DNA from 3 places in the Agromyces sp. NPDC055520 genome. Region 2 is predicted to be linked to each of the others. Evidence: predicted binding sites of a transcription regulator. Region 2 holds the regulator's gene; each other region holds the start of a gene.
What was found. Region 2 encodes LexA, which represses DNA repair genes until DNA is damaged. Its sites were predicted from a motif close to TCGAACANNTGTTCGA; they were not measured.

Region 1 (3,276 bases), on a different contig from region 2:
GGCGGTGCGAATGGTGTCTTCGTCGTGCTCGACGACGATCAGCGTGTTGCCGAGGTCGCGAAGGGCGATGAGCGTGTCGATGAGGCGGCGGTTGTCGCGCTGGTGGAGGCCGATGCTCGGTTCGTCGAGCACGTAGAGCACGCCGGTCAGGCCGGAGCCGATCTGCGTCGCGAGGCGGATGCGCTGCGCCTCACCGCCCGAGAGCGTGGCCGCCGCCCGCGACAGGTCGAGGTAGCTCAGCCCGACCCTGATCAGGAAGTCGAGTCGCAGCTTGATCTCGCGCAGCACCTGGGCGCCGATCGCCTGCTCGCGATCGGTCAGCTCGAGGCGGTCCATGAACGAACGGGCGTCGGTGAGGCTCAGCAGCCCGACGTCGGCGATGCTGTGGTCGTGGATGAGTACCGAGAGCACCTCGGGCTTCAGCCGCTTGCCGTCGCAGACCGGGCACGGCACCTCGCGGAGGTACTCGGACCAACGGGCCCGCTGCACGTCGGTCTCGGCCTGCAGGTACTGCCGCTCGATGTAGGGCACGACGCCCTCGAAGCCCGAGGTGTAGCTCATCTCGCGGCCGTAGCGGTTGCGCCACTTGACCTTGACCTCGAAGTTGTCGCCGCGCAGCACCGCTTGGCGGGCGGTCTCGTCGAGCTCCTCCCACGGGGTGTCGAGCGAGAAACCGAGGTCGCGCGCGAGGCCGCCGAGCAGCTTCTCGTAGTAGTTGTAGAGGCTCTTGCCCTGCGAGGTCCACGGCAGGATGACGCCCTCGGCGATGCTGAGGCTCTGGTCGCCGAGCAGCAGCGCGTCGTCGACCGACATGCGGGTGCCGAGACCCGAGCACTCGGGGCACGCGCCGAACGGCGCGTTGAACGAGAACGTGCGCGGCTCGATCTCGGTGAGCTGGATGGGGTGCTGGTTAGGGCACGACAGCTTCTCGGAGAAGGTGGCCCAGGCCGCGGGCCCCGTCTCGTCGACGTAGTTGATCTGCACGAGCCCGTCGGTGAGCCGGAGCGCGGTCTCGAGCGAGTCGGTGAGCCGCCCGAGCAGCTCGGGCGCGGCCACGAGACGGTCGATGACGACGGAGATGTCGTGCTTGATCTGCTTCTTGAGCTTCGGCGGGTCGTCGAGGCGGATCACCTCGCCGTCGACGACGGCGCGCGAGTAGCCCTGCGCCGCGAGATCACGGAAGAGGTCGACGAATTCGCCCTTCTTCTTCGACACGACCGGGCTCACGACCTGGTAGCGCGTGCCCTCGGGCAGCTCCATGAGCTGGTCGGCGATCTGCTGCACCGTCTGCCGCTGGATGCGCTCACCGCACACCGGGCAGTGCGGCACGCCGATGCGCGCCCACAGCAGTCGCATGTAGTCGTAGATCTCGGTGATCGTGCCGACGGTCGAGCGCGGGTTGCGGTTCGTCGACTTCTGATCGATCGAGACCGCGGGGCTCAGCCCCTCGATGAAGTCGACGTCGGGCCGGTCGACCTGCCCGAGGAACTGACGGGCGTACGCCGAGAGCGACTCGACGTAGCGCCGCTGCCCCTCGGCGAAGATCGTGTCGAAGGCGAGCGACGACTTGCCCGAGCCCGAGAGCCCGGTGAAGACCACCATCGCGTCGCGCGGAATCTCGACGTCGACGTTCTGCAGGTTGTGCACGCGGGCTCCGCGGACACTCAGGCGCGAATGGGCATCGAGACGTGAAACTGGCACCCTTCGAGTTTAGAGAGCGCCACCGACATGGATGCCGCGGCCACACGTGCTCTGAGCGAACATACGTTCGAATCGGGGCTGAACTCCGCCGACGTGTCACCGGTCACGACTCAGTCGAGATGCCCGGCCTTCTCCATCTGCCGGAGCTCGCGCTTCAGATCGGAGACCTCGTCGCGAAGTCGAGCCGCGAGCTCGAACTTCAGCTCGCCGGCGGCGATCAGCATCTGGTCGTTCAGATCGCGGATGATGTCTTCGAGGTCATTGGCACCGGCCGCCGCGATGCCCTCGCGACGGAGGTTCGGCACCGAGGTCTTCTTCCTCGCATCGCGGCCGGCGAGGAGTGCCGCGGTGTCGGCCTCTTCTCGCGCGAGCACATCGGTGATGTCCGCGATGCGCTTGCGGAGCGGCTGCGGGTCGATGCCGTTGACCCGGTTGTACTCGATCTGCATGTCACGACGCCGCGTGGTCTCGTCGATCGCCGATTTCATCGAGTCGGTGAGCACGTCCGCGTACATGTGCACCTCGCCCGAGACGTTTCGCGCGGCACGGCCGATGGTCTGGATGAGCGAGGTCGACGAACGGAGGAAGCCCTCTTTGTCGGCGTCGAGGATCGCGACGAGCGAGACCTCGGGCAGGTCGAGCCCCTCCCGGAGGAGGTTGATGCCGACGAGCACGTCGTAGACGCCCGCCCTGAGCTCGGTGAGCAGCTCGACCCGCCGCAACGTGTCGACGTCGGAGTGGAGATAGCGCACGCGCACCCCCGCCTCGGTGAGGAAGTCGGTGAGCTCTTCGGCCATCTTCTTCGTGAGCGTCGTGACGAGCACGCGTTCGTCGCGATCGGCGCGGGTGCGGATCTCTTCGAGCAGGTCGTCGATCTGCCCCTTCGAAGGCTTCACCACGATCTGCGGGTCGACGAGCCCCGTCGGGCGGATGATCTGCTGGACCACGCCGTCGGCGATGCCCATCTCGTAACGCCCGGGGGTCGCCGAGAGGTAGACCGTCTGGCCGACGCGGGCCTTGAACTCGTCCCACTTGAGCGGCCGGTTGTCGAGCGCACTCGGGAGGCGGAACCCGTGCTCGACGAGCGTGCGCTTGCGCGAGGAGTCGCCCTCGTACATCGCGCCGATCTGCGGCACCGTGACGTGGGACTCGTCGATCACGACGAGGAAGTCGTCGGCGAAGTAGTCGAGGAGGCAGTGCGGCGCCTCACCCGCCTGGCGGCCGTCGATGTGCCGCGAGTAGTTCTCGATACCCGAGCAGAACCCGATCTGCTCCATCATCTCGAGGTCGAACGTCGTGCGCATGCGCAACCGCTGCGCCTCGAGCAGCTTGCCCTCGCGCTCGAGCTCGGCGAGCCGCTCTTCGAGCTCGACGCGGATCGTGCCGATCGCGCGCTGCATCACCTCGGTGCTCGCGACGTAGTGCGAGCCCGGGAAGACCGGCACCGAGTCGAGCTTCGCGACGACCTGACCGGTCAGCGGATGCAGGCTGTAGAGCGCCTCGATCTCGTCGCCGAACATCTCGATGCGGATCGCGAGCTCTTCGTAGATGGGGATGATCTCGATCGTGTCGCCC
Region 2 (3,276 bases):
GGACCGGTCACGATCCTCGCCTGGTCGTTCGTGCGCGACGACCAGCCGCTCGGCGACACGGCGCGACAGGTGGCCCTCGCCCTCCGCGACGAGATCGCCGACCTCGAGACCGCCGGCATCCGCATCATCCAGGTCGACGAGCCGGCCCTGCGGGAGCTGCTCCCGCTGAAGCTCGCCGACCAGCCCGCGTACCTCGACTGGTCGGTCGGCTCGTTCCGCCTCGCGACGGGCGGCGCCGTGCCCGGCACGCAGGTGCACACGCACCTCTGCTACTCGGAGTTCGGCGTCGTCATCGACGCGATCAAGAACCTCGACGCCGACGTCACCTCGATCGAGGCGGCCCGCAGCCGCATGGAGGTCGTCGACGACCTCGAGACGAGCGGGTTCGACCACGGCATCGGTCCGGGCGTCTACGACATCCACTCGCCGCGCGTGCCGGGCGTCGCGGAGGTGCAGGCGCTGCTCGAGCGCGCGGCCGGGGCGATTCCGGCGACGCGGCTCTGGGTCAACCCCGACTGCGGCCTGAAGACCCGCGGCTACGACGAGACCGTCGAGTCGCTGCGGCACCTGGTCGAGGCGACGGCGGCGGTGCGGGCGTCGCTGACGGCGCCGGTTCTCGCCGGGTAGCGGCGACGACCGAGTGGATGTCGCGGCTCGCGGCATCCGCTCGGTCTCCCGAGTGGATGTCGTGGTTCGCGGCATCCACTCGGCTCATGCGGGGGTGACGCACAGGCGCGGCGGGTACCGTCGAGCCATGCAACTCGCGGTCCACGAATCCGGCGGGGGTGCGCGCACCGCGATCCTCATCCACGGCATCATGTCGGACTCGCGCGCATGGCATCGCGTCACGGCTGAACTCGCCGCACAGGGGTTCCGCGTGCTCGCGGTCGACCTCGCCGGCCACGGCCGCAGCCCGCGAGCGCTGCGATACTCTCCCGCCGCCTGGGCGAGCGACGTCGTCGAGACGCTCGAACCGCTGCTCGACGGCTCGCCCGACATCGTCATGGGGCACTCGCTCGGCGGACTCGTCGCGAGCATCGTCGCCGATCGGCTCGCGCCGCGTGCCGCGATCTACATCGACCCCGCCTTCTCGTTCCCGAAGGGCGTCAAGGGCTGGGCGTTCAAGGCCTTCTTCGCCGTCGCCCCGCGGCCCCGACGCTCGGCGCTCGTGCGCATGAACCCGAAGTGGAGCGCCGTCGACGTCGACATCGAACTCGCGACGCTTCGCGACTGGGACAAGCGCACGATCCTCGGCTTCGCCGACACCCGGCCGCTCGTGCCGCCGGCCCGGCTGGTGGCGCCGACGCTCGTCGTGCTCGCCGAGAAGAGCCTGCTCATCACGGCGAAGGTCGCACGTCAGCTGCGACGTCAGGGCATGACCGTCGAGACGGTGCAGGGCACCGGGCACACGGTGTTCCGCGACGATCACGCCGGCTTCATGGACGCCGTGTTCGGGTGGCTTCGCGACTTCGCGCCGACGGCGCCGGAGGTGTCACCCGCCGGTGCTCGGGTGGCCGCGTAACGGGAGACATCCGCTCGCTCGCGTGCCGGGCACGTTCGGTGTCCGCCCTTTCGGTGCCGGCCGTTTCGATGCCGGCCCTTTCGATGCCGGCGCGTTCGGTGCGGACCGTCAGACCGCGCGCAGCACGGCCACGACCTTGCCGAGCACCTCGGCCTCGTCGCCGACGATCGGTTCGAAGGCGCTGTTGCGCGGCAGCAGCCACGTGTGGCCGTCGCGTTGGCGGAACACCTTGACCGTTGCCTCGCCGTCGAGCATCGCGGCGACGATCTCGCCGTTCTCGGCGGTGCGCTGCGAGCGCACGACGACCCAGTCGCCGTCGCAGATGGCGGCGTCGATCATGGACTCGCCGAAGACCTTCAGCATGAAGAGCTCGCCCTTACCGACGAGTTGCCGGGGGAGCGGGAAGACCTCGTCGATCTGCTGCTCGGCCGTGATCGGCACGCCGGCGGCGATGCGCCCGACGAGCGGCACCATCGCCGCATCGCCGATCGGTGTCGGGTCGCTCGAGGTGGCGACGCGGTCGGTCACGCCCGGCAACTCGATGAGCACCTCGAGTGCGCGCGGGCGGTTGGGATCGCGCCGCAGGTAGCCGGCGAGCTCGAGCTGGTTGAGCTGGTGGGTCACGCTCGAGAGCGAGGAGAGCCCCACCGCGTCGCCGATCTCGCGCATGCTCGGCGGATAACCGCGGCTCGAGACCGAGCGCTGGATCATCTCGAGGATGGCGATCTGCTTGGCGCTCAGACTCTTGCGGCGGCGAGGCCTGCCCGTCGCCTGCACGTCGTCGGTGTCGGTGCTCAAGGTCTCCGCCCCTCGTAGCGGCCGTGCGGCCGGATGTCGGTGGTGTCTGGTCGACTGTCTTGCAGACATTCGAAACTGTATCCGTCTCACGAGCGTGCGGCAAACATCTGTTCGAGTGTGTCGGAGATCCGCTCTCCCGGTTCTTCGGAGTTTCATGCTTGCAATGTTCGAAAATCGAAGGTATGTTCGGAACAGAGATTCGCATCCGGCCCTCCCGGCCGAGGGCCGGGTGCGACTCCCACAGGAGGTGTGACATGAGCGCAGTGATCGCAACGAACGGCCCGGCTTCGATGCCGGTACCGATGCAGGCTCCGAGCTCGGGGCGTACCCGGCTTCGACTGACTCGTCGCGGGCGCGCCGTGTTCACCACACTCGCTGCCCTGCCGCTCGTGGTCTGGGCGTTCGTCGTGGTGCTCGGGTCGGGGGCCGCGGCCGCCGACATCGACGCCGTCGGCGCCACGTTCGAGTACGTCACGGTCGGTCAGGGCGACTCCCTCTGGGCGATCGCCGAGTCGATCGACCCGAGCGCCGATGTGCGCGAGGTCATCGACGAGATCATTCGCATCAACGGCCTCGACGACGCCGCGGTCGAACCCGGGCAGCGGCTCGCGCTGCCGGCCGCTCCGTGAACGCCCTCGTCACGTTCGCCGCATGACGCTCGTCTGAAACACACCGACGCGCCTCGTTAGGCTTGTGTGGTGACGAGCCTCGACGATCTCCCCATCCGCGACGACCTTCGTGGTCGCACTCCGTACGGGGCTCCGCAGCAGGCCGTGCCGGTCGCCCTCAACGTCAACGAGAACACGCATCCGATCCCCGAAGACGTCGCGCACGATGTCGTCGCCCGAGTGGCCGCGGCGATCCTGACGCTGAACCGCTACCCCGACCGCGAGTTCACCGCCCTGCGCCGAGCGCTCGCCGACTACCTCGGCCACGGCCTCGACCCCGCGCAGATC
Region 3 (3,276 bases), on a different contig from region 2:
GCACCATGAGGGCGGCCGGGTGCAGTCGGGATCCAAACAGCCGCCGTCGCGAACCGCGAGCGCCGCCTTCTGTGCTGCGCTGAAGAGTCGCCGGTCGCGACCGAGGTCGATGCAGACGCCGTCTTCGTTGAAGAGGAACGGGTGCGAGCCCTCGCAGAGATCTGCCCGAGCATCGGCGAGGGGGATGCGGTCGGGATGCCCTTCGATGATGCCCGTGCCGTCTCCGGTGCGGAGTGCGTGTTCGTTCACGACGAGCTGCACCAACGGCTTCTTCTCGTTGAGCAACCGTGACGGGTCGACACTCGCGCCCGCACGAAGCAGTTGCACGAGCCCTTCGGCGGCATCGCGCTCACGAGTCGCCCGCACCGCCGCGTACGAGGCATCACCCCGAACCGGGTCGCCGAAGCCGCGCCGCACCGACCTGGGCAAGCGCCGCGGATGGGTGAGCTGATCGAACACACTCTTGACGAGCATGCCGCTCTCGGCGTCGAGTTCGAACTCGCCGCGAACCATGCCGTCTGCCTTCACCCACACCCGCCAGAACTGCGCGTCGCGTTGGTGCTCCGCCCGCGCCGCTACGCCGGCCGCATCGATGCCGTCACGGGCCTGTCGGGCGAGCCGTCGCGCAGCATCGGCGTGAAGGTTTCGACACTCGGCGATCACGCTTGAAAGTGCGGCGGCGAGCAACGGTTCATCGGCGTCGCCGCCCGGTTCACCGAGCCCGGATCGAATCGCATCGGCGACCGCCACCGTCACCAGACCGTCGGCGACGGCTCGGGCCAACTCCGAGAACCACGGGGTCGCCGGTTCAGGCAGGAGCCCTGCGAGTTCGGGATCATCGCGGCGTGCGGCGCGGAGTTCGACCGCGGCCTCAGTCTCGGAAACCATCTGGCCGACTTCGATGAGCGTGGTGGTCTCACGTTTGGACGCATGGGTGATCGACTGCAGCAACCCACCCGCGTTCGCGTGACCGGCGCGCTGCGCGAGCCCGTGCATGCCGAACGCGACCTTGGACCGCCGAACGACCTCGGCGGCCGCGAGCGCTTGTGCTCGCTCAGCCTCGTGTCGCAACGCCGTGATCGCCTCGACCGACTTCAGGAGCGCAGCATCGTCGAGCGTGCTGAATGCCCCCGGAACGCCCGCGCTCGCCGACAGCACTGCAGCGATGCCGCCGTAGTCGGGGAGCGTTTCGGTCATGCTTCATTGTCTCGCGAGCCGCCGACATTCGAACATACGTTCCACAACCTGTGGATAACTCTGTGGAGAGAGGGTGAGCGGGAGGTGAAATGAGGAAGGACGGAGGGGCGGAGGAGGCGGGGGCGGAAGGGGCCCCTTACGCCCGTGCCGCCGCCCACTCTCGCCGCAGTACGCCGTACACCGCGGTGTCCTGCCACTCGCCGTCGTTGTACTGCTCTTCGAGGATCGTCGCCTCACGCCGCATGCCGAGCCGCTCGCACAGGGCGGCGGATGACCCGTTTCGCGCATCGAGGAACGCCTGCACCCGATGCGGATGCAGCGTGCCGAACACGAAGTCGCGGATCGCCGCCGCGGCCTCGAGCGCATAGCCCTTGCCCTGGAAGTCGGGGTGCACCACCCAGCCGAGTTCGAGCTGGGCGTGCTTGACGCTCGAGACGCGCACCATCATGTCGCCGATCACCCGGGCGCCCTCGCCGTCTGTCAGACCCGCACCCGCGCCCGTCGAGGGCGTGCCGGGCAACGTCATCGCGAGCACGAAGAAGTCGCCGTCGCCCGCGAGCACACGACCGGCCGCGCGCGTCGCGGTGTGCTCGTACGCCTCGGCCTGATCGCGCTCGGGCCACGGCAGATAGGTGAGCACCTCGGGAATGCGCTGGTACTCGTACACATCGGGGGCGTCGGATGCCTCGAGCGGTCGCAGCACGAGACGCTCGGTGCTGATCGGGGTCGCCGACAACATGCCCGCATCGAACGGGAAGCGAAGCGCGGGCGGACCGTCGGCAGCGGCCGCCGCGGCACGGTCGAGCGAGCCGGCCGTGGTCGCGCCGGCCGTGGCCCCCGCAGCGCCGACCACGGCAGAACTCGATGTCTGGGTCTCAGGTGCGTTCTCGTGCATCGTCACGAAGCGTAGCGCGCGCCCCCGACACGGCCTGGTGCGGGCAGCACCTGCCCCGCGGCATCCACCTCGGAAGTCACGCCGAAGACCGCGGCGATGCCGTCGATCCAGGCTTGCTGCTCGCCGTCACGCGCGAGTTCGCGCGACCGCACCATCGGGGTGTGCAGCAGCACGCCGACCAGGTGGCGCAGGGCTTCTTCGGTGCGTCCGTCGGCGTCGCCGCGTGAGCGGGCGCGTTCGATCTCGCCGTCGAGCAGGTCGAAGACGTGGCGGCGCAGGGCGACGACGGCGGGTGCGAGTTCTTGCGCTTCGCGGGCCTCGCCGAACGCCCGCGCGGCGCCGCCGACGATGGCGCGCGCGGCATCGGTGGCCCCGAACTCCTCGAGCGGGGCGTGGATGCGGATCGTCTCGAGGTCGAGCAGCTCGACACCGGGCACCTCGACGACGTCGGGCGCCACATTGCGTGGCAGCCCCAGGTCGATCACGAGCTGGCGTTCGACGGGCGCGTCGGCCGCGTCGTCGACACGGCTGAGCGGCCGAGCGGATGCCGCGGGGCGGGCGGATGCCGCACCCTCAGCCGCGCCACCAACTCCCGCGACCCGCGCCCGCCCCGCCACGAGCAGCGCCCGGTCGACGACGTGGTGCTCGGCCGTGGTGCACGTGACGATGACGTCGGATCCCGCTGCCGCCACGGCGACGTCGCGTCGCCCGACGGCCTCGATGCCGTGACTCGCGGCGAACTTCGCGGCGCGGCCCGAGGGGGAGAAGACCCGTACGTCGGTGACACCGCGGTCGCGGAGCGCCGCGAGCGAGGCGCCCGCGAACCGGCCCGTGCCGACGAGCAGCACGCGCGTCGCGGCCCAATCGGTGACGCGGCTCTCGGCGAGTTCGAGGGCGAGGCGCACGACCGATCGGCCCTCGTTGCCGATGCCGGTCTCGTTCTTCACCCTGCGCGAGATCTGCGATGCACGCTGGAACAGGCGCTCGAGGTCTGGTGTCGTCGTGCCCTCGGCACGGGCGCGTTCGAGCGAGCGGCGCACCTGCCCGGCGATCTCGCCCTCGCCGATGACGACGGATTCGAGCCCCGAGGCGACCGCGAAGAGGTGGTCGGCGACGGCGTTGCCGTGCACGAAGCCGAAGGTCGTGCGCAATTCATCGGGTTCGAGCCCCGCGACGGCCCCCAC

Region 1: uvrA (excinuclease ABC subunit UvrA) is a predicted target of LexA. The motif match lies at 1,757-1,772, and genes of this name have one in related genera.
Region 3: ACWGST_RS04745 (DUF222 domain-containing protein) is a predicted target of LexA. The motif match lies at 1,226-1,241, and genes of this name have one in related genera.

Annotation. Positions count from the first base shown of each region.
Region 1 covers NZ_JBSHJY010000062.1:9,807-13,082, forward strand. The annotation lists gene uvrA (excinuclease ABC subunit UvrA) at 1-1,701, opposite strand, end outside; gene uvrB (excinuclease ABC subunit UvrB) at 1,812-3,276, opposite strand, start outside.
Region 2 covers NZ_JBSHJY010000010.1:52,918-56,193, forward strand. The annotation lists gene metE (5-methyltetrahydropteroyltriglutamate--homocysteine S-methyltransferase) at 1-627, shown strand, start outside; gene ACWGST_RS06830 (alpha/beta fold hydrolase) at 755-1,522, shown strand; gene lexA (transcriptional repressor LexA) at 1,631-2,299, opposite strand; gene ACWGST_RS06840 (LysM peptidoglycan-binding domain-containing protein) at 2,575-2,949, shown strand; gene ACWGST_RS06845 (histidinol-phosphate transaminase) at 3,019-3,276, shown strand, end outside.
Region 3 covers NZ_JBSHJY010000006.1:14,199-17,474, forward strand. The annotation lists gene ACWGST_RS04745 (DUF222 domain-containing protein) at 1-1,197, opposite strand, end outside; gene ACWGST_RS04750 (GNAT family N-acetyltransferase) at 1,334-2,092, opposite strand; gene ACWGST_RS04755 (glutamyl-tRNA reductase) at 2,095-3,276, opposite strand, start outside.